Regions from separate parts of the Candidatus Stoquefichus sp. SB1 genome, predicted to be linked through region 1. Evidence: predicted binding sites of a transcription regulator. Region 1 holds the regulator's gene; each other region holds the start of a gene.
What was found. Region 1 encodes HrcA, which represses chaperone genes, less so after heat shock. Its sites were predicted from a motif close to TTTTAGCACTNNNNNNNNNNNAGTGCTAAAA; they were not measured.
Positions count from the first base shown of each region.

Region 1 (8,156 bases):
TACAACCTTACAATTAATTTAGTAGAATTTAAGAGATAGTTAAAAGCCTATCAGTCATAAGATGGATAAGTTCATTATCTTTTTACAGTTAAAGAAGGGGTACGATTCAAAAAGGTCAGACAGTCGCTGAAATCAGTACCAACAAAGATGATCAAATGATTGTAGAAGCCTATATACAAACATCAATATCAAAGTTGCTATTAATGGAGTCAATATCCAAAAGTATGGAATCTTAAGTGAGACGCTTGTTTCTATGGATTCAGGGACACTGACACAAGAAACAGAACAAGGGAATCTTGTATTATATAAATATCTTGTTTCTTTGGACAATAAACAGCTTCATTTTACAGATGGTACAAAGATTAATGCGATAAAATCAATGCTAGTCATTGCAAGAATTGTCTATGAGAAAGAAATATGTCTAGACTGATTATTAGAGTTATTGAGTTTTAAGAATTAATGTGGTATAAAGTAGAGTATACACCAACTCTATTTTATATAAATTTTGGTAAAGAAAACGATGCAAATGTTTTGGAATTAATAATAAATTTGCCAAGAAATTATATAAAAATTGAAGAAGAAAAGATGATGTATTTAGAGAGTAGTTATGGTATAAATTGGAGTAGAAACACAACAGGGCGTGTTATTGATGTAGTAAAGCTGCTGTTACCTGTAGATTTAGTCGGTGGATGGGGTACAAAACTTTAGTGAACTTTTTCGGAAAGAAAACAATGAAACAATATATTACTAGTGCAATAACTAAAGTTGGAATTTATACTGGCATGGCTTCTTCAGTTGCTAGTTTTATAACGATATTATTAAATTTTAATATGGTGGAGCAATTGCATATGCACTAGATAGATATGATAAAAGGATTTTAATGGGAGGATTCAATTTTAAATGAAAAGTAAAAAACTTTTAATTTTCTTTCTAACAATTATTTGTTTTGTACTCATGGTCAATATTGTATCATTTTTAAATGATACTCCTGGATCTGTATATGGTATTTATTTAAATGTATTTAACATTACATCTCTTTTGATAGAAACTGTATTGTTCTATATTTTAAATAAAGTGCCAGATAATAAGGAATCTTAGTTATTAAAACTATTTAAAATAAATATTTTTGATAGTAGTAATATTAAATATTTGTATTTATCTAATCAATTAAGGAATTATAGAATCTATTTAGAAATCTACATTGATTCAAGGAAATATCAAATAGATTTGTTTAGGAGGTATGCACTATGAAAAAAGGTGAGAAGTTGTTCATTTTAAGTGATAAAATATTATTTTTTGTTGCAATTGGATTGGGCATATTCAATTTTTCGAGAGTTTATCCAAGTCATATATTAGAAGTGATAGAAATGTTAAGTTGGATGTATGTTGTTGGTATAACAATTCTTATTTTTGGGTTATCTAAAAAACATCGCCAAAGAATTATTGAATATATAGATATTATTTTTCCTTTTTTATAGTTGTTTTATTGGAGGGGGATAACAATGAATATTTTGTTTTCGGTTTGTATGATAATTATTTATCTGATTTTGGGATATATTATCTATAGTGATTTAAGAGCAGAGCAATTGAAATGTAAAAAAATAGAAATGATTAACTTTGTGACAATGACTATAAGTGTGCTATTATGGAATGTTTTTATTGTTACAACAAAAAAGCAACCTTATGATTGGTTTGAATTAGTGAGTTCAATTATTGTCAATATTCTTATTGCTTGGGTTTTGTTTGGAAAGACAATGTATGTGAATCTAAAACATATGTCAAAAGATAGTTTGCCTTATAACCAAAAGCAACATCAAGAAATAATAAAAACATATATCAGAAATGTGTTATTTTTAATTGTTTATGTTTTACTAAGTGTTGTCTATATTTGTATTTCAAAATCATAACTGAATTGGATTCAGTTATTTTTATTTTTTAGCACAAAAGGGTTGACAGTGCTAAAATGATGAGTATAATGTAATTAGCACAAAAGGAAAAAGAGTGCTAAAAGGAGGTTGGAGTATGCTAACAGCTAGACAATTACTTATCTTAAAATGTATTGTTGAAGAGTTTGTTGAAACAGCCGAGCCAGTTGGGTCGAAGGCATTGATGGCAAAGTATCAGCTGCCTTATTCAAGTGCAACGATACGTAATGAAATGTCTTTCCTTGAAGAACATGGATATTTAGAGAAGACACACACATCTTCAGGTCGAATTCCTTCAACAGAAGGTTATCGTTTCTATGTGAATACACTTATGCAACCAAATGTTGATGATGAAGTGAAAAATCAAGTTGCAACGATTTTAGGTGACCGGCATCGTTCGTTGAATGAAATTATTCAAGAAAGTTGTCAAATGTTAAGTGAATTAACGCATTTAACAACAGTTGCCTTAGGACCGGATTCGGGTTATGAACATTTACAGAATATTACACTTGTTCCGTTGACTGCACATAGTGTAACAGCAATTATCGTAACTGATAAGGGACATGTTGAAAATCGTAACTTTAATGTTAAAAACAATGCTTATTTGGAAGATTTAAGAAGTTGTGTGAATGTCATGAACGAATTATTGGATGGAACGCCCATCAATCAGGTGGCATTTCGTTTAGAGCGAGATGTAAAGCCAATCTTAAGTGCAAGAATTAAAGAACATGAGATTCTATTTAATGCATTTTTAGAAGCTTTCATGAAATTTGCGAATAGTAATGTTTATTTTTCGGGTAAAGAAAATTTGTTATATCAGCCTGAGTATAACGATGTCAATAAGTTGAGACGTTTGGTTACAGCTTTTGAAAATTCGCAGTCATGGAAAAGTTTAGAGCCAATTGCTTTAGAAGAAGGTGTCAGTGTGAGAATTGGCAGTGAGTCGCCAATAGAAGATTTGAGCGATGTATCTGTTATATCTGCATCATTTAAAACAGGCAATGAGTCTAAAGGATCAATTTCTGTCATTGGGCCGACGCGTATGCCTTATGAAAAGGTGGTTTCTTTAGTTGAGTATATTTCAGAAAGCTTAGAGCAAGTGCTGCTAAGTGAAGAGGATGATGAAAATGATGAATAGAGGTGAAAGAATGGCAGAAAAGAAGAAAAAGGATGTTGAGGAAGAAACTGTTGATGAAACATTAGAAGAGACAGCAGAAGCAGACAAAAAAGATGAATCAGTAGATAGTCAGTTGGCTAAACTAGAAGAAGAAGTGAATACATGGAAGACAGATTATTATAAGGTCTTTGCTGACATGGAAAACTTGAAAAGAAGACTTGAAAAAGAACATCAGAATTCATTGAAATTTATGATGCAGTCTTTTATCGAGGAATTACTCCCAGTTGTTGATAATTTCGAACGTTCTTTAAATGTAGAAAATCCAAGTGAGGAGATTCAAACATTCTTAAAGGGATATCAAATGATTTTTGATCAATTAATGGCTATCCTAGAAAAGAATGGTGTAGAAGTGATTGAAGCTCAAGGTCAGGAATTCGATCCTAATTTCCATCAAGCAGTTATGACTGCAAATGATGAAAATTATGGTCATAACATTGTGGTTGAAGAACTTCAAAAAGGTTACAAATTGAAAGATCGCGTTATTCGTGCATCTTTAGTAAAAGTCAATGAATAAATATAAGGAGGATGAATTTTATGGGAAATAAAATTATTGGTATTGATTTAGGTACTACAAACTCATGTGTTAGTGTTATGGAAAATGGAGAAGCAAAAGTTATTGCTAATCCTGAAGGTTTAAGAACAACTGCATCAGTTGTTGCTTTCAAAAATGGAGAAATCGTTGTTGGTGAAGCTGCAAAACGTCAAGCTGTTACAAACAAAGATACTGTTATGTCTGTTAAAAGACATATGGGAACAAGCTATAAAGAAAATGTAAATGGTAAAGAATACACACCTCAAGAAATTTCTGCAATGATCTTACAAAACTTAAAAGCAACTGCAGAAGCTTATTTAGGTGAAACTGTTACAAAAGCAGTTATTACAGTTCCTGCATATTTCAATGATGCACAACGTCAAGCAACAAAAGATGCTGGTAAAATTGCTGGATTAGAAGTTGAACGTATTATTAATGAACCAACTGCTGCAGCATTAGCATTTGGTGTTGATAAATTAGATAAAGAACAAAAAGTATTGGTTTATGATTTAGGTGGAGGTACATTTGACGTATCTATTCTTGATTTAGCTGATGGTATGTTTGAAGTTTTAGCAACTGCTGGTGATAATCATTTGGGTGGAGATGACTTTGATGAAAAAATCATGAACTGGATTGTAGCTGAATTCAAAAAAGACCAAGGTGTTGATTTAAGTGCTGATAAAATGGCTATGCAACGTGTAAAAGAAGCTGCTGAAAAAGCGAAAAAAGATTTATCTGGTATGATGCAGACACAAATCTCATTACCATTTATCTCTGCTGGTGCTGCTGGACCATTACACTTGGAATTAACTTTAACAAGAGCTAAATTTGATGAATTAACAAAAGATTTAGTATTACGTACTGAAGGACCTGTTAAACAAGCATTAAGTGATGCAGGTATGAATGCAAGTGAAATTGATCAAGTTTTATTAGTTGGTGGATCTACACGTATTCCAGCTGTTCAAGATTCAGTAAAAAGATTGTTAGGAAAAGAACCTAATAAATCAGTGAACCCTGATGAAGTTGTTTCTATGGGTGCTGCTATCCAAGGTGGAGTTATTTCTGGTGATGTAAAAGATATCGTTTTATTAGATGTTACACCATTGTCATTAGGTATTGAAACTATGGGTGGAGTTATGACTGTATTAATTGAAAGAAATACAACAATTCCAACTACAAAATCACAAATTTTCTCTACAGCTGCAGATAATCAGCCAGCCGTTGATATCAACGTATTACAAGGTGAAAGATCTATGGCTAAAGATAATAAACAATTAGGTTTATTTAAGTTAGATGGTATTGAACCAGCTCCAAGAGGTGTTCCACAAATTGAAGTTACATTCAGCATTGATGTTAATGGTATTGTTAATGTTAAAGCAAAAGATATGAAAACACAAAAAGAACAATCTATCACAATTCAAAACTCTACTGGTTTAAGTGATGAAGAAATTGATAGAATGGTAAAAGAAGCAGAAGCACATAAAGCTGATGATGAACAAAAACGTAAAGATATTGAAACAAGAAATAAAGCTGAACAAATGATTAATGAAATTGATAAAGCATTAGCAGAACAAGGTGATAAGATTGATGAAAATCAAAAAGCTCAAGCAACTGCTTTAAAAGATGAATTAAAGAAGGCTTTAGATGATAACGATATGGCTACACTTGAAGCAAAAATGTCTGAATTAGAACAAGTTGCTCAACAAATGGCATCATATCAATATCAACAATCTCAAGGAGCTAATCCAACAGGTGATGCAGCAGGAAATACTGCTTCTAATGATGACGATGTTGTTGATGCAGACTTTACAGAAAAAAATTAAAATAAAGCCAAGGCTTTGCCTTGGTTTTATCTAGTCAAGAGGTGAGAATATGGCTGAAAAAAGAGATTATTATGAGGTGCTTGGTGTCTCTAAGAGTGCAAGTGCTGATGAAATAAAACGAGCATATCGTAAGATGGCTAAAAAATATCACCCTGATGTCAATAAAGATCCTGGAGCTGAAGAAAAATTTAAAGAAGTCCAAGAAGCTTATGATGTATTGTCTGATGACAATAAAAAGGCTGCATATGATCGTTATGGTCATGCTGCATTTGATCAGACTGGTGGTTTTGGTGGTGCTGGAGGCTTCTCTGGAGGATTTGGTGGCTTTGAGGATGTTGACTTAGGTGATATCTTTGGATCATTCTTTGGTGGTGGGTCTCAACGTCAAAGAAAAACTGGTCCAATGCGTGGTGAAGATCGTTATGTCCAACTGGAAATCGATTTCATGGATGCAATTAAAGGTAAAAAGACAGAAATTAAAATTAATTTTGATGAACAATGTACACATTGTCAAGGAACAGGTGCGAAGACACCAAATGATTATCAGACATGTCCAAAATGTGGTGGAACAGGAACAATTCGTACACAACAACGTTCACCATTTGGAACATTTGTCAATCAGACAACATGTCCAGATTGTCATGGAACAGGAAAAGTTGTTAAGGAAAAATGTCCTCATTGTCATGGTAATGGATATACCAATAAAAATATTACAGTTGAATTAAATATACCAGCTGGAATTAATACTCATCAACAATTACGTGTTCAGGGAAAAGGACATCGTGGTGCTAATGGTGGACCAAATGGTGATTTGTATGTAGAAATTTATGTGAAACCACATCATCACTTCCAACGTGATGGGAAAAATATTTATATCACAATTCCAATTTCTGCAGTTGATGCAACTTTAGGATGTGAAGTTGATGTTCCAACAGTTAATGGAGATGTTTCATTAAAAGTACCAGAAGGAACACAACCAGGAACAACTTTACGTTTGAAAGGTAAAGGTGTTAAAGATTTACGTAGTGATAATTATGGTGATCAATATGTTAAGATTGATGTGAAGATTCCTACGAAATTATCACGAGAAGAAAAAGATTTATTTAATAAATTAAAAAAAGCTGGTAAAAAAGATTCGATTTTTGATCAGTTTAAAAAAGGTTTTAAGAGATAGAAGTCAATATGATTTCTATCTCTTATAATATATACTTATAAAAATTTAATTAAATTTATTGAAGTATATTGACAAAGTTAAGTTCTCTGTTATAATACAATCCGTTGCGTAATGGAGGAAAAGTATGAATTGGAAGAAAATAGTCAAAAGAGTTTTGATTGCATTATTAGTTATTGTGATTGTTGTTGCAGGTATCATTTATGGTATGTTTAGACATGAAATATCATCTTTAATGTCATTAAAAAAGATTGATGAGTATACTTTGTATACAATGGAATATGATGGTGATTATGGATTTGATGATTTTTTAAAGACAGGTGCAAGTAATGATGGAGAATTGGTTGACTTTGTTGTTAAAAAATTGTTGAAAGGATTGCCAGTTGAATTTTCAATACCAAATTTGGGATGTTCAACATTTAATGCACAGACTCAAGATGGAGATAAAGTTTTCGGTAGAAATTTTGATTTAACATATTCACCAGCCTTATTTGTAAAAACACAACCAGATAATGGTTATGCATCTATGTCAATTGTTAATTTGGGCTTTTTAGGATTTAATAAGGAAAGACAACCAGATTCATTAATGAAACAAATCACAACATTGGCTGCACCATATGCCCCTTTAGATGGGTTGAATGAAAAAGGTTTATCAATTGGTGTATTATTGATACCAGATGAGGCCACTAATCAACAGACTGATAAAGTTGATATCACAACAACGACTGCAGTAAGACTTGTCTTAGATAAGGCAGCGACTGTTGATGAAGCAGTTGCTTTATTAAAACAATATGATATGCATTCTTCAGCTAAAAGTTCTTATCATTTCCAGATTGCTGATGCTAATGGGAAAAGCGTTGTTGTTGAATATATTGATAATGAAATAAGTGTAGTTGATGCTAAGCAATCTTATCAGATGGCGACAAACTTTTTATTAACACCAGGTGATTATGATTTTGGAATGGGTCAAGATAGATATGATATTATGAAAAATATATTAGATAAGAACCAAGGTGTTATTACTGATGAACAGGCAGGTATGGATATTTTACAGGCGGCATCATCTGATTGGCATAAAAATGATCGTGGTGAAGAGAGTGCAACGCAATGGTCAGTTCTTTATAATAATACTGATTTAACAGCAAAAATTGTTATGGGAAGAAAATATGATCAGCCAGCGCATGAATTTTCATTGAAATAAGTACAATTGTTTATATTGTACTTTTTCTTTTGCTTTAGGTATAATGAGATAAAGGAGTTTGATTATGGAATTAAATATTGAACAATTACAAGAGAGTTTGAAAATCAGATGTCATCAGTGTCATGGTTTATGTTGTGTCGCCTTGTATTTTTCTAAAATAGATGGTTTTCCAGAAAATAAAATGGCAGGAAAACCATGCCATTATTTATTAGAGAATAATCAGTGTCATATTTACGATTCACTTAAAGAGCGCAAGATGAAAGGCTGTATGATTTATGATTGTTTTGGTGCAGGACAAATTGTTTCACAAAGGTTACCATCATGGCG
Region 1 covers NZ_LN852692.1:187,077-195,232, forward strand. Annotated here, with positions in the region: gene BN1865_RS18250 (hypothetical protein) at 254-430, shown strand; gene BN1865_RS00945 (hypothetical protein) at 460-708, shown strand; gene BN1865_RS00955 (hypothetical protein) at 1,248-1,478, shown strand; gene BN1865_RS00960 (hypothetical protein) at 1,503-1,907, shown strand; gene hrcA (heat-inducible transcriptional repressor HrcA) at 2,023-3,063, shown strand; gene grpE (nucleotide exchange factor GrpE) at 3,056-3,616, shown strand; gene dnaK (molecular chaperone DnaK) at 3,637-5,457, shown strand; gene dnaJ (molecular chaperone DnaJ) at 5,507-6,631, shown strand; gene BN1865_RS00985 (C45 family autoproteolytic acyltransferase/hydolase) at 6,756-7,829, shown strand; gene BN1865_RS00990 (hypothetical protein) at 7,894-8,156, shown strand, end outside.

Region 2 (8,156 bases), on a different contig from region 1:
CACGGACATACATTCGCTTGATTTCTACATTCTGAGCATCAATATGTTTTAAGCAGCCACACCCTATAGGTTCCTTTTCATAACAAACACACTCATAAGCCATCAAAGAAAGCTGATGCAAACTTTGATAACGTCCAGCCACTTGTTGTCCCCAGGCATTTAAAAAGAAATCATCTAACTCTTGTACCAATGTTTGCAAATCATAATCGGTATAAGGAACTTGTCGAATTTCCACATCTGTCACCTCTATCAGATTATAGCATGCTATAATGAATAAGCCCATAAATTTTTAATTTGATATTTTAATTCTTTGAAAGTATAACCCTTCTGACTTTTTTCACGACTATTAGGATCATTAACATAAATCAACCCATTTTTATATTCACGTAAAACAATAAAATGTCCCTCAGTTGTAAAGGTTCCTTTTGAAACACTACAAATAATTGGATTCTTGGCAGTTAACTTTTCTTTAATCACTTCCTCATCCAATCCTAATTCTTCAACCTTTATACCAAATGACTTTGCTCCCTGATTCATTAAACCCCAAGCCGTTCCGCTTTCACTATAATAACCTTTCCCTCTTGCAAATTGAGCAATGCAATAGGGATGATATTGTCCATTTTGTTTGAGATAACTCACAACCATTGACAAACAAGTTGGTCCACATCCATTGATAGCCATAATATTATCACCATAATTTTTATATCCCCAACGTTCATCCCATTGCAGCAAAAGTGGAATTCCACCTGTTTTTAAGTCATCTTGAACATTCATAGAAAGATTTTTAGATGAATTTTGAGGATAATGTGCAACAAAAGGAATTGTTTCTTTATTATGCATTGCTAATTTTAATAAGGAAAGAGGATACTCATTTTGATGTTCTGTAATATATGACCATTCTTTTGAACTGTCATAAAAACTATCTAAATGAAGATCCTCATTTAAAACAAAATGATCTAAAATTAAAATCAAGAAAGGTATCATCACAATCACAATACCAATAACAATCTTTTTTTTCATACAATTTTCCTCCATACAAATCAAGTATAGAAGAAAAAACAATAAATTTGTTTAACAAATTCTTAAGAATTTATTAAAGTGGTAAAAGTGGAATCAAAACTTCAAATGTTGTAATATGATTTTGACTTTCAGCTTTGATAAATCCCTGATGCTGTTCAACAATCATTTTCGCAATAGATAATCCTAATCCTGAACCACCAGTTGCAGAAGAACGTGATTCATCTAAACGATAAAATTGTTCAAATATTGTTTGTAGTTTATCTTCTGGGATAGTTATTCCTATATTTCTAAATAAAATATGTGAATAAACATCATCCTGTTTTCCAACAATTGATATTGTTGTATTTTTATCACCATAATAAAATGCATTTTTTAAAATATTATTAAAAACACGAGCTATTTTATTAGCATCTGCATAAATCATCATAGAAGGTTCAACCTGAATATCAATGACTTGTCCTTTTTGATTCATAATTGGATAGAATTCTTCTTTCATTTGCTCTAATAAATAATATAAATTAATATCTTCTTTATGTAATGAACTATATGTTTGATTTAATTTTGCAATATCAAAAAACTCATTAATCAGTTTTTCTAAACGATATGCCTTCTCTAATGTCATATGTGTATATTTATGACGTAAATCATCGGGTAAATCATCTGTTTCATCTAATAAACATAAATACCCAATAACTGATGCTAGAGGTGTTTTGATATCATGAGCTAAATAAGCAATCATATCAACTTTATGTTGAGCTTCTTTAATTGCTTTTTTTTCATTTTCAATAGATTCAATTTTTAATTCATTTAAATCATTTTCTAACTCAAATAATGATTCATCCAATATAATTCTTTGATTATCTTTTTGAAATAATATTTTCATTTGAGAAAAGACATGGGAAATTTTTTGAATGGCATAAACTTCTACAATCAATGAATTCAATAAAAGAACAATTAATAACGTCATAAATACAAAAGCACTTTGATTTTTTAAAATAAAATTAGCAAATGTCCAACCAAATATCTCTTGAATAAAATTAATTGCAGCACCATTATAAAAATGATCAACAAAAAAATAAAACAATAACATTAATACAATAGATATAATTGCAATGATTAAATGCTTCTTTAAAATCTCTTTTTGAAATTTACTTGTATAATCTTTAGCCAATTTTATAACCTACTCCCCAGATTGTCTGAATATATTTAGGATTTTCTGCTGAATCATTCATTTTCTCTCTTAAATGACGAATATGAACCATAACAGAACTACTTGAATTTGTATAATATTTCTCACCCCATAGATCTTGATATATCTGATCAACGCTCACAACTTTCCCTTTATGCGAACATAATAAATAAAGAATTGAAAACTCTGTAGGTGTTAATGATAGAGGCTGATTATTTAAAGTACATTGATGATTTGTTTGATCAATCGTTAATGCTCCAATAGTAATCACTGTTTCCTTTTGAAGTGATGGCATTGATGTATAACGTCTTAATTGGGCTTTGACACGTGCCATTAATTCCAATGGACGAAATGGTTTTGTGACATAATCATCTGCCCCTATTGTCAGTCCAGTAATTTTATCAATTTCTGTTTCTTTAGCAGTTAACATAATAATGGGAAAATTATAATGTTCTCTTATTTTTTGACAAATGGTTAAACCATCTATATCTGGTAGCATAATGTCTAAAATTGCTAAATCAATCTCTTCTTTATCAACACAGGCAAGTGCATGGGTTCCATTATAAAATTTATAAACTGTATATCCTTCATTTTTGAGATAAAGTTCTACTAAATCAGCAATTTCTTTTTCATCATCAACAACAAGTATATTCATAATTCCACCCCTTTTCTACATTATATTACATTATTGATATGAATTTATTAAGAATCTATTAAGAAAAAAAGGATTTCTTTTAAAAATCCTTCAGTATCATATCAATAGCTTCAGCAAAACCATCTTCTTCACAATCACTCACAATATAATGAGCCAATTCTTTGATTCTTTCCTCAGCATTCATAGGTGCAAAGGAACAAGGAAATTCTTCAAACATGCTTAAATCATTCATGCCATCACCTAAAACAGCAATTTCGTCAATAGATATATGTTTAAGCTGTGCAACTTTTTTAAGAATATAGCCTTTTTGTGCATTCTCATCTGTTACTTCAACATTATCATCAAAAGAAGATAGATAAGAAATTGTAGGAATTTGTGCTAGTTGTTCTTTTGTCGGTGGAATATCCTTAGCATCTAATGAAAAAGCTTCAACCTTAATAATATCTAAATCACGTTTTAAAAATTCCTCAAAATGATTTATTTTTTGTAATTGATTACAAGGAGACATCGCAAAAGCACCCTGGTCAGCATAATCTTCAGGTCGACTATGAAAACGGCGAACAGCTCTTTCTATAAACATATCTTTAACAAATTGAGGCTCTAAGCCAGTATAAAATCCCTGTGTTGTAAAAATCATATAAGGGATATGTGCTGCTTCAAAAATAGAAACAATATTGAAACATACATCTTTATTCAAATAACAATCCATAACAATTTGATGATTCTCATCACAGTATTGTGCTCCATTTCCTAAAATCGCACTACAATGAATATCATAACGATCTAAAACTGAACGTACCCCCTGATAATCCCTACCACTTGCAATTGCAAATTCTATACCAGATGCCTGTAATTGATGAATCGCCTTTAAATTAGCTGGCGAGATTTGACTTTGATGATTAATTAATGTTCCATCCATGTCACTTACAACAAGTTTTATCATATAATCACACTCCTGATAAAATCATATCATAACTCCTCGAATAAAAAATCAAATTTACAAATATAGAAATTTTTAGCACTCTATGCTTGACAGTGCTAAAAAGAGTGGTATAATATAATTGTAGTTAGGGAGATCCCCTAATGAGGTAGTTGTTTCATTTCTCAATAGTGTATTGAGAATTATGGTGGTAAAAAAGAAAGAGGCGATATTTTATGAAATTCCTACCTACATTTAGTGATATGTTTGATGATTTATTCCATGATCCATTTAATTATTCATCAGTTGATGCAATGCGTACTGATATTGTTGAAAAAGATGGACAGTATTTAATGAATATGGAACTTCCTGGTTATAAAAAGGAAGATATCCAAATGGAATTAAAAGATGGTTACTTGATTATCAATGCAACAAAAAATATTGATAATGAAGAAAAAGATGATGAAGGTCATGTGATTAGACGTGAGCGTTATAGTGGAAGTTGCAGTCGTAACTTCTATGTTGGTGAAGGTATCAAAGAAGAAGATATTAAAGCATCATTTGATAATGGTGAGTTAAAGATTTCTATTCCTAAAGATACAGTTAAACAAGTTGAAGAAAAGAAATATATTTCTATTGAATAAATGGTGAAAACAGCTAGGATAATTAATTTCCTAGCTGTTTTTTTATTCTTCTTTCATATAATGTGGTAAATAAAAGATTTGTTGTAAAAAATCATCAAATTCTTCATTAGGAATATGGGTATATTCTGATACTTTATATCCCCTTTCTTGAATGGCATCATAACTTAATAATGTATTTTTTAAAACAGCATCAAAATTATGATAAATGTATGTTCCTTTAGCTTTGGCATTCTTTAAGCGATGCTGAGCATATTTTTTTATAAAATAAACAAATTGAGCTTGAGCAATGTCTCTTTCAATGGGATTATTATGAAAATAAACAAGGGCTGGTTTATATTCAAAATGATTATCCTGATAAAGACTTGTCATAAGCTGGATATCATAATTTAATGTGAAATCAAAAAAAGCTTGTGAATCAGGATATCTTGTGAGTTCATCATATAATCTGATAGCTTCAAAAATGGCTGTATCAACATAAATCATCGATGCTCTTGGTATTTTCAAAGGCTCTTTAGTTAATTCTTGAATATAATTTAATTCCTGATCGATACCAATAGAATAAAGTTTATGTGTATTTTTACCTAATGAATAAACAAGATAATTTTGATCATCTCCATTATAGGATATTTCTCTTTCATTAAGTTCATCTTTTGTATTGATACCATAATAAATTGCATTTTTAATAAAACGTTCAAGATTTGGTAGTTTATCTTTTTGAAATAGATCTAAAGACATTAGAAAATCATATATGTACATATTTTTCACTCCTTCTATACTTACATTTGTATATGTTTGATATTTTTATTATATCAGCAGTTTAAATAGTTATCAAATATAATTCTATTTTAAATAGATATTTCACAGATTTTAATGAGTTTTCGTTATAATCATATAAAAGAGGTGAAAAGCTATGTTGAAAATTGGTAAAATTATTGCTGCTCGATTAGAACAGAAAAATTTAACACAAAAAGCAGCAGCTGATCAACTCAATATTAATCCAAAGACATTTTCAACATATGTCAATGACACCTGTTATCCGCCATTAGATGTATTAAGAGATATTTGTCAATTATTAGATATTGATCTTAATCACCTGTTAGGGCTTCATGATCATGGTAATCTTGATTTATTAATTCAAGGTAAAGATGAAGCAAGAGTTTGTCAAACAATCAGATCACTTAATAAAGATGAAAATATTTTTTATATGCAAGGAATTGATTTTTTAGATAAAGCACTCAAACATATGCGTAAAGATAAGCAAAAATAAAAGTTATCCATTCAACGGATAACTTTTATACTTTCATCTAAAATAAATATTTTGTGACTACCATAGCCAATCCTAAAACTGTTAAAACAACTCCAGTTGCCTGATTTAACACTTTTGGTTCTGCCTTATTTGCAAACAAAGCAGCGACTCTGGCCCCAACAAGAGTCGCAATGATACATACAATTAATGCTTCTAAATCTGGAAAACCACCAATATACATATGTGATGCAGCACCTGTAAAAGCAGTAAAGGCCATAATAAACACACTTGTTCCAACTGCTGTTTTCAGTTCATATTGAAGTACAGATGTTAAAATTAATAATAACATCATTCCGCCACCTGCACCAATAAATCCACAAATAAATCCAATTAAACAACCACATAATAAAGATTGAATCACTTTTTGTTTTTGCGTTTTAGATGCTAAGGCTTCTTTCGTTGTCATAACTGGTTTAACAATAAACTTAATTCCTAATAATAATGTCATAAAGACTGAAAAACTTCCCATTGTTCCACTTGGTACCAAAGAAGCAATATAACTTCCAATAAGTGTAAAAACAAGGACACTTGCTAACATGACCAAACCATTTTTAACATCTAAGTTCTTATTTTTACCATAAGTATAAGCTGAGATAGCTGAAGCCAAAACATCTGATGCTAAAGAAATACCAACTGCCTCATAAGGATCAAAACCTAAAAAAGTAATCAACATTGGTGAAATAACAGCGGCTGCTGATAATCCTGCCAACCCAGTACCAATTCCCGCTCCCATTCCAGCAACAATATAAATAAACCATGCAAACATTATAAATGAACCTCCTCTTGTTTTATGTTGTCATACATCTGTTGAACCATTTTTTGATATATCTTTTTTTCTTCTAAAGTAAAATTTTTAAATAGTATCTCATTAAAATGTTTTTGCACTTGTAAACCATCATGAATAAGAGGCTGAGATAATGGTAAAAGATACAAATGATATTTACGTTTATCATTTTTATCTTGAATGGATTCAATATATCCATTTTTCAACAATTTCTCTATTCCCATTGAAGCATGTGATTTCACAAGTCCTCTTTTTTCTACAATATCCTTGGCACTATCAAATTCAGGATTATTGTTTAAAAAGAGTAAAATATCTAATTCACTACGTGTGATATGATATTTTTCCATGACATCTAAACATAGATGATCATAAAGTTTTTTCATGCTATGAATCATATTGAGTAATTCTGTCATACGCCCTCCAAATAGTTCTATTTTGAACTATTATAATATAAAATATGCAAATGTCAATAAACTGTACATCAATTTTTTTCATCAGATGAAAAGGATTGACATAATTCGATATTTTTATCTTGGGAAACTGTGGACTTCATTGACTTTAAGACACTTTTGCCTTATAATCACAGTAGGTGAATTCCTTCACCTGGAAAAGAGAGAAATAATTATTTCTCTTGTCCATGCTGTAATCATTTTAAGAAAATGAAAGGAGTAAAAAAATGATTTATACAAAAGAAGTCGAAGAAATGTGCACTGTTGCACGCGGTGGAAATCATGGATGTGCTCCAATTCCTGAAGAAGGAAAATGGGTATATTCAAAAGAAATCAAAGATATTTCTGGTTTTACACATGGTATTGGTTGGTGTGCTCCTCAACAAGGTGCATGTAAGTTATCATTAAATGTAAAAGAAGGAATTATCGAAGAAGCATTAATTGAAACAATTGGATGCTCTGGTATGACTCACTCAGCTGCTATGGCAAGTGAAGCTTTAGTTGGTAAAACTTTATTAGAAGGTTTAAATACTGACTTAGTTTGTGATGCTATTAATACTGCAATGAGAGAATTATTCTTACAAATCGTTTATGGACGTAGCCAGTCTGCTTTCTCTGAAGGTGGTTTATCTGTTGGAGCTGGTCTTGAAGATTTAGGTAAAGGATTAAGAAGTATGGTTGGTACTGCTTATTCTACTAAATTAAAAGGTCCTAGATATCTTGAATTAACTGAAGGATATATTAACAGAATTGCTTTAGATGATAATAATGAAATCATCGGTTACGAATTCATTAGTCTTGGTAGAATGATGGATATGATTAAAGCTGGAAAAGATGCAAATGAAGCATTAAAAGAAGCTACTGGTACTTATGGTAGATTTGATAATGCTGCTAAATACATCGATCCAAGAAAGGAATAATGGAGGGTACAAAGATGGCATTATTTGAAAATTATGAACGTAGAATTGATCAAATCAACGCTGCATTAGCTAAATATGATATTAAATCTATTGAAGAAGCTAAAGCAATTTGTGATGAAAAAGGTATTGATGTTTACGAAATCGTAAAATCAACTCAACCTATCTGTTTTGAAAATGCTTGCTGGGCTTACACTGTAGGTGCTGCAATGGCAATCAAAAACGGAGATGTAAAAGCAGTTGATGCTGCAAAAACTATTGGTGTAGGTTTAC
Region 2 covers NZ_LN852696.1:868,071-876,226, reverse strand. Annotated here, with positions in the region: gene BN1865_RS16805 (GNAT family N-acetyltransferase) at 1-235, opposite strand, end outside; gene BN1865_RS16800 (C39 family peptidase) at 265-1,020, opposite strand; gene BN1865_RS16795 (sensor histidine kinase) at 1,094-2,191, opposite strand; gene vanR (VanR-ABDEGLN family response regulator transcription factor) at 2,184-2,864, opposite strand; gene BN1865_RS16785 (Cof-type HAD-IIB family hydrolase) at 2,944-3,807, opposite strand; gene BN1865_RS16780 (Hsp20/alpha crystallin family protein) at 4,020-4,427, shown strand; gene BN1865_RS16775 (hypothetical protein) at 4,470-5,162, opposite strand; gene BN1865_RS16770 (helix-turn-helix domain-containing protein) at 5,338-5,694, shown strand; gene BN1865_RS16765 (sulfite exporter TauE/SafE family protein) at 5,732-6,499, opposite strand; gene BN1865_RS16760 (MarR family transcriptional regulator) at 6,499-6,930, opposite strand; gene BN1865_RS16755 (iron-sulfur cluster assembly scaffold protein) at 7,194-7,886, shown strand; gene BN1865_RS16750 (GGGtGRT protein) at 7,901-8,156, shown strand, end outside.
Region 2: BN1865_RS16780 (Hsp20/alpha crystallin family protein) is a predicted target of HrcA. The motif match lies at 3,878-3,908, and genes of this name have one in related genera.

Region 3 (8,156 bases), on a different contig from region 1:
TTTGGTTAACTGAACTCATAACAACTCTTTATTTCATTTGTACACCACTTATGGGAATGATTTATTTTCTTTATTCTGCTTCTATTATTTATGATAATGATTACTTATTCAAAGTTATGTTGATGGGAAGCATTCCTGGTATAGGTTATGTTATTTTGGTTTGTTTAAACCCTGTTCTTCATCTTTTATTTCAATTAGATTCAATTAATGGTTATACTCGTGGTTCATTAATTGCTGTTACTTATATTATTTTTTACATATATTGCATAGCAAGTGTCATTATTGTCATGATTAATAAAAAGAAGGTTGATTATCAAATTTATAAAATATTAACAACCTTTCCAATCATTGCTGTTATCGTTATTATTATTCAACAAATTTATCCAACTATTATTTTATCTGGAACTGCAGCAACAATGGCTTTATTAATTATTTATTTACATTTACAAAATAAGCAATTAACAATTGATTCAATTACGAATCTCCCTAATCGTTCTGAATTATTTTCTATGATGGAAATCTTAATTCATAAAAATAATCAAGCTCCTTTTATTCTTATGGTTATTTCTTTAAGAGATTTTAAAAGAATTAATGAGATCTATGGTCAATTAAAAGGAAATGAATTTTTAAAAATAATTTCACAATTTTTATGTACTATCACAAGTCGAAATCACGTATATCGTTTTAATGGTGATGAATTTGCTATTCTCATTCCAGGTGATTCCCAAGAAGAGGTCAAGTCTATTACTCATAAACTGACTGAGAGAATGAATCATTCCTGGCAACTCCATGATTATCGAATTCATATTTCTACAGTTATTGGTATCGCAAGTTATCCTTCTAGTGCTATCACTGCTGAAAAGTTAATTACAGCAGTTGAATATGCTGTCATTCAGGCAAAACATGATCCCCATAAAGACATTTATTATTGCGATTTAGAAATGATGAATTCTATTTCTAGACGTGATGAAATTATTCAAATATTAAAAGATAAGATTGCTGATAAAAGTTTTGAACTCTATTATCAGCCAATTATTAATATGGAAACTGGAAAATTTCAATATGCTGAATCTTTACTCAGAATACCTGATTCACCTCTAGGACCTTTATATCCAGATGAATTTATTCCGATTGCTGAAGAAACAGGATTAATTATTGAAATGACATATCAAATCATTGATAAAGTTTGTCAATTTATTCAATTACTGATTAATGATAATATAGAGATGACATCTATTCATATTAATTTTTCTGCTTCTCAATTTAATGAAGATAATCTTGTTGAAAAAGTAATAAATATTATTGAAAAAAATCAAATTCCTTTTTCCAAAATTAAAATTGAATTTACTGAAACAACTATTGCTAAAAACGTTCAGTTGGTGACTGACTTTACCAATACCTTAGCTCAAAAAGGTATCCGCATGGGTCTTGATGATTTCGGAACAGGTTATTCTAATATTGCATCAGTTCTTGATATACCGTTTGGAACAATTAAATTAGATAAGAGTTTAATATGGTCAGCTATTGAGCATCCTCGTTCTGCTATTATTGTAAAAAACTTAACACGTGCTTTTCAAGATTTAGGATTATCAGTTGTTGCTGAAGGAGTTGAAAATGAAGAACATGTACAATTGATTAAAGATTGTCATATTGATTATGTACAAGGCTTCTATTATGCACGTCCAATGGATAAAGAACAAACAATTAAATTTCTTAAAGAAAAATGCATCTCTAATTAATTGAGGTGCATTTTTTCTAGATTCATTAGACTCTCTTTTGCAAAGAAATGTCATGATTTCTACATCTGTAAGACTCTAAAACGAAACAAAATCATATATATTTTTCAGTTAGAACATTAATATTATTCTAGTGATTTCTCATCTTATCCACAAATTCTTTGATTTTTATAGTTGCAACTTTTAATTCTTCTATACTATAAGCATAAGATACACGAATAAAACCTTCACCCGCTGGTCCAAAAGCAGTACCAGGAACACAGGCTACTTTTTGATCATCTAATAGTTTTTCACAAAACTCATCTGATGTTAACCCTGTTGATTTAATACATGGAAAAACATAAAATGCACCTTGTGGTTTAAATGTTTCTAGTCCCATATCATTAAATGCCTTGACTAAGAAATTTCTTCTTGTTTTATATGAATCACGCATTTTTAAAACTTCATCCTCACAATGTCTCAGACCTTCAATAGCACCATATTGAGCAGGTGATGGAGCTGACATAATAACATATTGATGAATCTTATTCATCGCTTTTGTAAGTACTTCATTGGCTAAAGTATATCCTAAACGCCATCCTGTCATCGCAAATGCTTTTGAAAAACCACTAACAACTATGACTTGATCTTTAATTTCATCAAATGACGCAATTGAACAAAATTCCTCCTCATAACTTAATTCAGCATAAATTTCATCAGATAAAACAATCATTCCTGATTCTTTAATAATGGGAACAATTTTTTGATAATCTTCTTTTGTCATAAAACCACCAGTTGGATTAGATGGATAATTCAACAAAATAGCTTTCGTTTTAGGAGTAATAGCTGCCTTCAACAACTCTGGCGTCAATTTGAACTGATCTTCATGACGTAAATTAATAGGAACGGGAATTCCTCCTGCTAATTCTACTCCAGGGGTATAAGCAACATAGCCAGGATCCAGAACAATCATTTCATCACCAGGATTAAGAATAGCACGAATTGCAATATCAATTCCCTCAGAGCCACCCACTGTCACAATACAGTTCTTATCAGCATGATAAGTGACTCCAAATCTTCTTTGATAATATTGACAAATTTCTTCTCTTAATTCTAGAAGTCCTTGATTTGCTGTATAGAAAGTACGCCCTTTTTCAATAGAATAGATCGCAGCTTCTCTAATTGCCCAAGGTGTTGTAAAATCAGGTTCACCAACCCCTAAAGAAATAACTCCTTCCATTTGTGAAGCTAAATCAAAAAACTTACGAATTCCACTTGGCTTAATGACTTTCACTCTGTCACTTAAAACATCTTCATAATTCATTATGGAGTCACCACCAATCTATCATTTTGACCATCTTCATCCTCAATCAAAACAACACCATTATTCTTATATTGCTTTAACACAAAATAAGTCGATGTCCCAGTTACACCATCAAGACAAGCTAACTTACTAGCCACAAAATGAGCAACCTCCTGCATTGTCTTCCCTTTTACAATAGCAACAAACTCAAAACTACCACTCAATAAATACATTGTATCAATTTCATCAAATTTATAAATATGACTAGCAATACGATCATATCCATATTCTCTTTCAGGACTTGCATTAATTTGTATTAATGCAGTAACGATTTCTGTATTTGTTAAATCCCAATTGACAATTGTATGATACCCACAGATAACTTTTTGTTTTTCTAACTCTGTTAATCTTTCAATTACATTATCTTTCGTTTCATCTAAGGCGGCCGCTAGGTCAGTAATCTTCATCCTCGCATTTTTTTGTAACAAACTTAATAATAATCTATCTTCCATAACGCTTCCTCCTTTAATATAGTATTTATTGTATTACATTTTCTTCCATTAGGAAAGCATTTCTTTTCATTAACAACAAGAAATCTATCATTTAATTTCCTAAAAACTAAAATTAAGACAATAAAATTTATCTTTATTCATAAATTTACATTCACTTTATAATTTACAAGAAAAGTATTTCTCTATTAGTAAATATCATATGATTGTGATAAAATAGATTTATGAAAGGGGTTATATTATGAAAGTATTCTACGTTTCAAGTTATGGAAAAAACAACGATAAGGGAATTTATATAATGAAATTTGATGAAGAAACATTAGAAATGAAAAGAGTTCAACAAATTTTAACAAAAGACTTCCCTTCTTATATGATTACCAAAAATCATGTCCTTTATGTTGCTTATAAAAATGCAAGTTCTCACAATGATGGTGGAGGCATTGGAAGTTTTACAATTCACTCTGATGAATTAATTCTTAATAATAATTATAGTTCAAGTGGACGTTCTTATACTCATTTATGCGTTGATGAAAAGGATCGTTATATTTTTGCAGCAAATTACCATGTTGGTGCGACTGCTTCATATCAATTAGAAAATGGTATTATTACTCAAAAAATATGTGCTGTACATCATAAGGGACTTGGTCCTGATCTATTAAAAAGACAAACTGGACCCCATGCTCATTGTGTTGGTATAACTCCTGATCAGCAATTCGTTTATTCGGTTGACTTAGGAGCTGATAAAGTTGTTATGTATCGTTACAATCAGGGTGTGCTATTAGAAGATACTGACTTTACTTTAAACATTGTTCCTGGTTCAGGTCCACGACATATGCTTTTTTCTCCAGATGGACGTTTTGCATATTTAGTTAATGAAATTGCTAATAATATTATGGTTTTTAAATATATTGAAGGACGCTTTAATTTAATTCAGGCTATTCATTGTTTACCTAGACATTTTAAAGGATTTTCTAGTGCGTCTGCCATTCGAATGACATCTTCTGGAGAACATTTGTTTGTTTCCAATCGTGGTCATGATAGTATTGCAATGTATCGTGTGAATAAAGAGACTGGTAAGATTTCTTTACTTTATATGGTTCATACAGGCAAAGGGCCTCGTGATTTTAATATTATTGATGATAAGTATTTAATTGTTGGTTGTCAGGAACTGAATTGTTTACAAGTTTTAACTTTTGATGAAGAGGCTGAGAAATTACTGATGAGTGATTCTTCTATTGAACTTCCTGCCCCAGTTTGTATTGCTTTTGAATAGTTCTCCATTTGGAGAACTTTTTCTATCCTCAAAGAACAGAAATAAAGAGGAATCTTTTTCTTTTCTTCATTATAATTGAAGTATGGAGGTTATAAGAGAATGGAAGAAATGAGAATCGAAAAGAAAGAGAGTTTTCAAATTATTGGTTTTCCTATTCATACAACAAATCGTAAAAAACAGGCTTCAAAAGCTATTTTAGAACATTGGAAACAATTTCATGAAGCGAACTTCATTGACCAATTGATTCCGCTTATGGATCAAAAAGATGATGGAATATTAGGTGTTAATGTTTATAATGTTGATAAAGATGATGCTAAAAAATTGGATTATTATATCGCTGTGGCTAGTTCTAAGACAGCAAATGATTTAGTTACTTATCAAGTGCCTGAATGTTTATGGGCAATTTTCCCTTGTACTACTGATACAATTGGAAAAACAGAAGTGATGGCAATTTCTAAATGGTTACCTAAATCACAATATAAACCTTTAAACTCAGGCTATATCACTGGGAAAATGAAATCTCAGGCACCTGATATTGAATATTATGGTCAAGATCATTATGCTGAAGTTTGGATTGCTGTAAGAAAAAAATAAAAAACGTACAATGTACGTTTTTTTATTATAGTTTTCTAACAGGAAATTGAATTTCCGTTAACCATTCATCCTCACTATCCTTATTCCAAATACCATCTATATAAGATTCTCTTTGATAACCAATAATTTCATATCCACTTTCCTCAATAAATTGAACTATCGCTTCATATGCTTTTGGTAATGTATAATAAGGTCCTTTATGTAAAACACATGCAGCTAGTTCAACTGCTGGAAGAACCTTGAACTGAACAAGTTTAGTATCTTCAGGCTTTTGAGTGATAGCTTCACAAATCTCAGCATGAATATCTGATTCACGATATTCCTCATCATAATAAATTGTAAAACAGTATTCAGGAATTGCACATTCACAACCAGCTTTTTCCATTTCACTTCCCATTGCTGGCATACATTCAAAAAGATCCTCATAACTATCCATATGCACCTGCATAGAAGCGACAATTACTTCTGGTATAGATTTCATAACAACACGATAGTCACTATTCATACAATTGCCTGCAAGGTATCCTTCCACACATGCAATTTGTTTTTGAATATGTACCATCTCTTGTAATAATTCACATTTCTTTTTTATTAACAAATCTTTTTCTGAAATACCTTCACTTGCTTTTTTAATTTCTTCCAATGAAAAGCCTAATTCACGCATTGCTAAAATTCTATGTAATTGTGGTAATTGAGCTGAAGTATAATAACGATAACCATTAATCTCATCTACATACTCTGGTTTTAATAAACCAATATCGTCATAATGTCTTAATGCTTTAATAGTGACTCTATTCATTTGTGCAAACATACCTATTTTATATAACTTCTGAGGTAACTTCTCTACATAACAATTTTCTCTACTCATCCTTGATTCCTCCATTATTCCCATTTAAATGATACAACAGATATAACACATCCGACAATAGTGATGATAACTAAAATACCAATTGAAAACATCATATGCTCACTTGAAACACCCATTGATATATCTTTTAATAATTGAATACCATGTGTAAGTGGTAAAATAGTAGCTACATTTTGTAAAAATGTAGGAAATATTTCAAACGGAATGGTTGCTCCTGATAAAAACAACATTGGAAAATAAACAAAAGTTGTTACAACATTAGCAATCTTCACTGTTTTACATAAACTTGCAATAACCATACCCAAACTAAACATTGAAAATAAGACAAGAAAATATGCTCCAATAAATGCCCATATATTTCCTTGCATGTGATAATCAAAAACAAAGATAGCAATCAATGATACAAGCATTGACGATAACAAAGCTGTTATTAGAGCAATTATCACTTGTACCAATAACATAAGCATAGGACTCACTGGTGTAACAAAGAAATGCTTTAAAATCTTCTTATCTCGATAATCTGCAAAAGTCAGTGGTAATCCCATGAATGCTGTTGCACAAATACCAACAGTCAATAATGAAGCAAAAGCACTATCCATAAATGTATATGAACTTTGACTGTTAACTGCTTGATTACCTGCAATCATTCCAATCAAACACAAAACACCAACTGGCATACCTACTCCAAATATCAATCCATCTGGACATCTTAATGATAATTTCCCTTCAACTTTTAACATTGTTAGCATTCTCTTCATACCAGTTTCTCCTCTCCCATATACCATAAATAAGCTTCTTCTAAATGATCGTAAGGACTTTTTTCAATGATTTCCTGAACTGTGCCCTCAACCCTTTTTTGCCCATCTTTAATCAGTAACACACGATCACAAAGATTTTCTGCTTCTTCCATATAATGTGTTGTTAATAATATAGTCATTCCCTGTTTTTTCAACAGTTTTAAAATCTGCCAAACTTCTCGACGGGCTGCAACATCAAGTCCCGTTGTTAATTCATCTAAAAAGATCACTTCCGGACTTGGAATTAAAGCAACGACAACTGACAGTCTTTGCCTTTCCCCTCCTGATAATTTATCAACTGGCTGATGAATATACTGTTCTAACTGAAATTGCTTTAACAGATAATGATAATCTGCTGGATGGCTATACATTGCCGCTCTTTCTTCACATACTTCACCAACTCTTATATTATTTTGATAATGTGATTGCTGTAATTGTACCCCTACTTTTTCAAATACTGTTTTTCGATGTTTAGCAGCATCCTTCCCCAATAACTTCGCAAAACCACTATCAGGAGTATTTAATCCTAATATACATTCTATGGTTGTAGACTTTCCAGCACCATTATGACCCAAAAGACCATAAACCTCTCCTTTTTTGACTTCAAAAGTCAAACAATCAACAACTTTTCTTCCATCATAAATCTTTGTTAATTCGTGAACTTCAATACATTTACTCATCATCTCTCTCCTTTCAAACCTAGGATATATCCTCCTGTTAGGGGAGAGTCAAGAATCAAAAAGGACAAAATAAATTTGTCCTCATCTATAACTCTAAAAAGTTATCAATTAACCCAAAATGTACAAATGCTTTATAAATACCATCCTTATCTACATCATCAGTTACATAATCTGCCATGGCTTTAATCTCATCTCCACCGCTATTAACTGCTACTCCTACATGACAATATTCAAGCATTGGTATATCAATTTTAGCATCACCAAATGCAAAAGTATCTTCTATATTTGCATTTAAATATTTTAACAATTCATCAATCGCATGTGCTTTTGTTATATCTTTAACACCTAAATCTCCAAATAATGCTGTTTCTCCAGCACCACCCCAAGTTCCAGGCTTCAAATCAGGAAATTCTTTTA
Region 3 covers NZ_LN852695.1:62,406-70,561, forward strand. Annotated here, with positions in the region: gene BN1865_RS08390 (putative bifunctional diguanylate cyclase/phosphodiesterase) at 1-1,739, shown strand, start outside; gene BN1865_RS08395 (aminotransferase class I/II-fold pyridoxal phosphate-dependent enzyme) at 1,867-3,039, opposite strand; gene BN1865_RS08400 (Lrp/AsnC family transcriptional regulator) at 3,039-3,530, opposite strand; gene BN1865_RS08405 (lactonase family protein) at 3,769-4,800, shown strand; gene BN1865_RS08410 (GyrI-like domain-containing protein) at 4,900-5,394, shown strand; gene BN1865_RS08415 (MerR family transcriptional regulator) at 5,420-6,262, opposite strand; gene BN1865_RS08420 (ABC transporter permease) at 6,277-7,020, opposite strand; gene BN1865_RS08425 (ABC transporter ATP-binding protein) at 7,017-7,739, opposite strand; gene BN1865_RS08430 (HAD family hydrolase) at 7,825-8,156, opposite strand, start outside.
Region 3: BN1865_RS08405 (lactonase family protein) is a predicted target of HrcA. The motif match lies at 3,714-3,744, and genes of this name have one in related genera.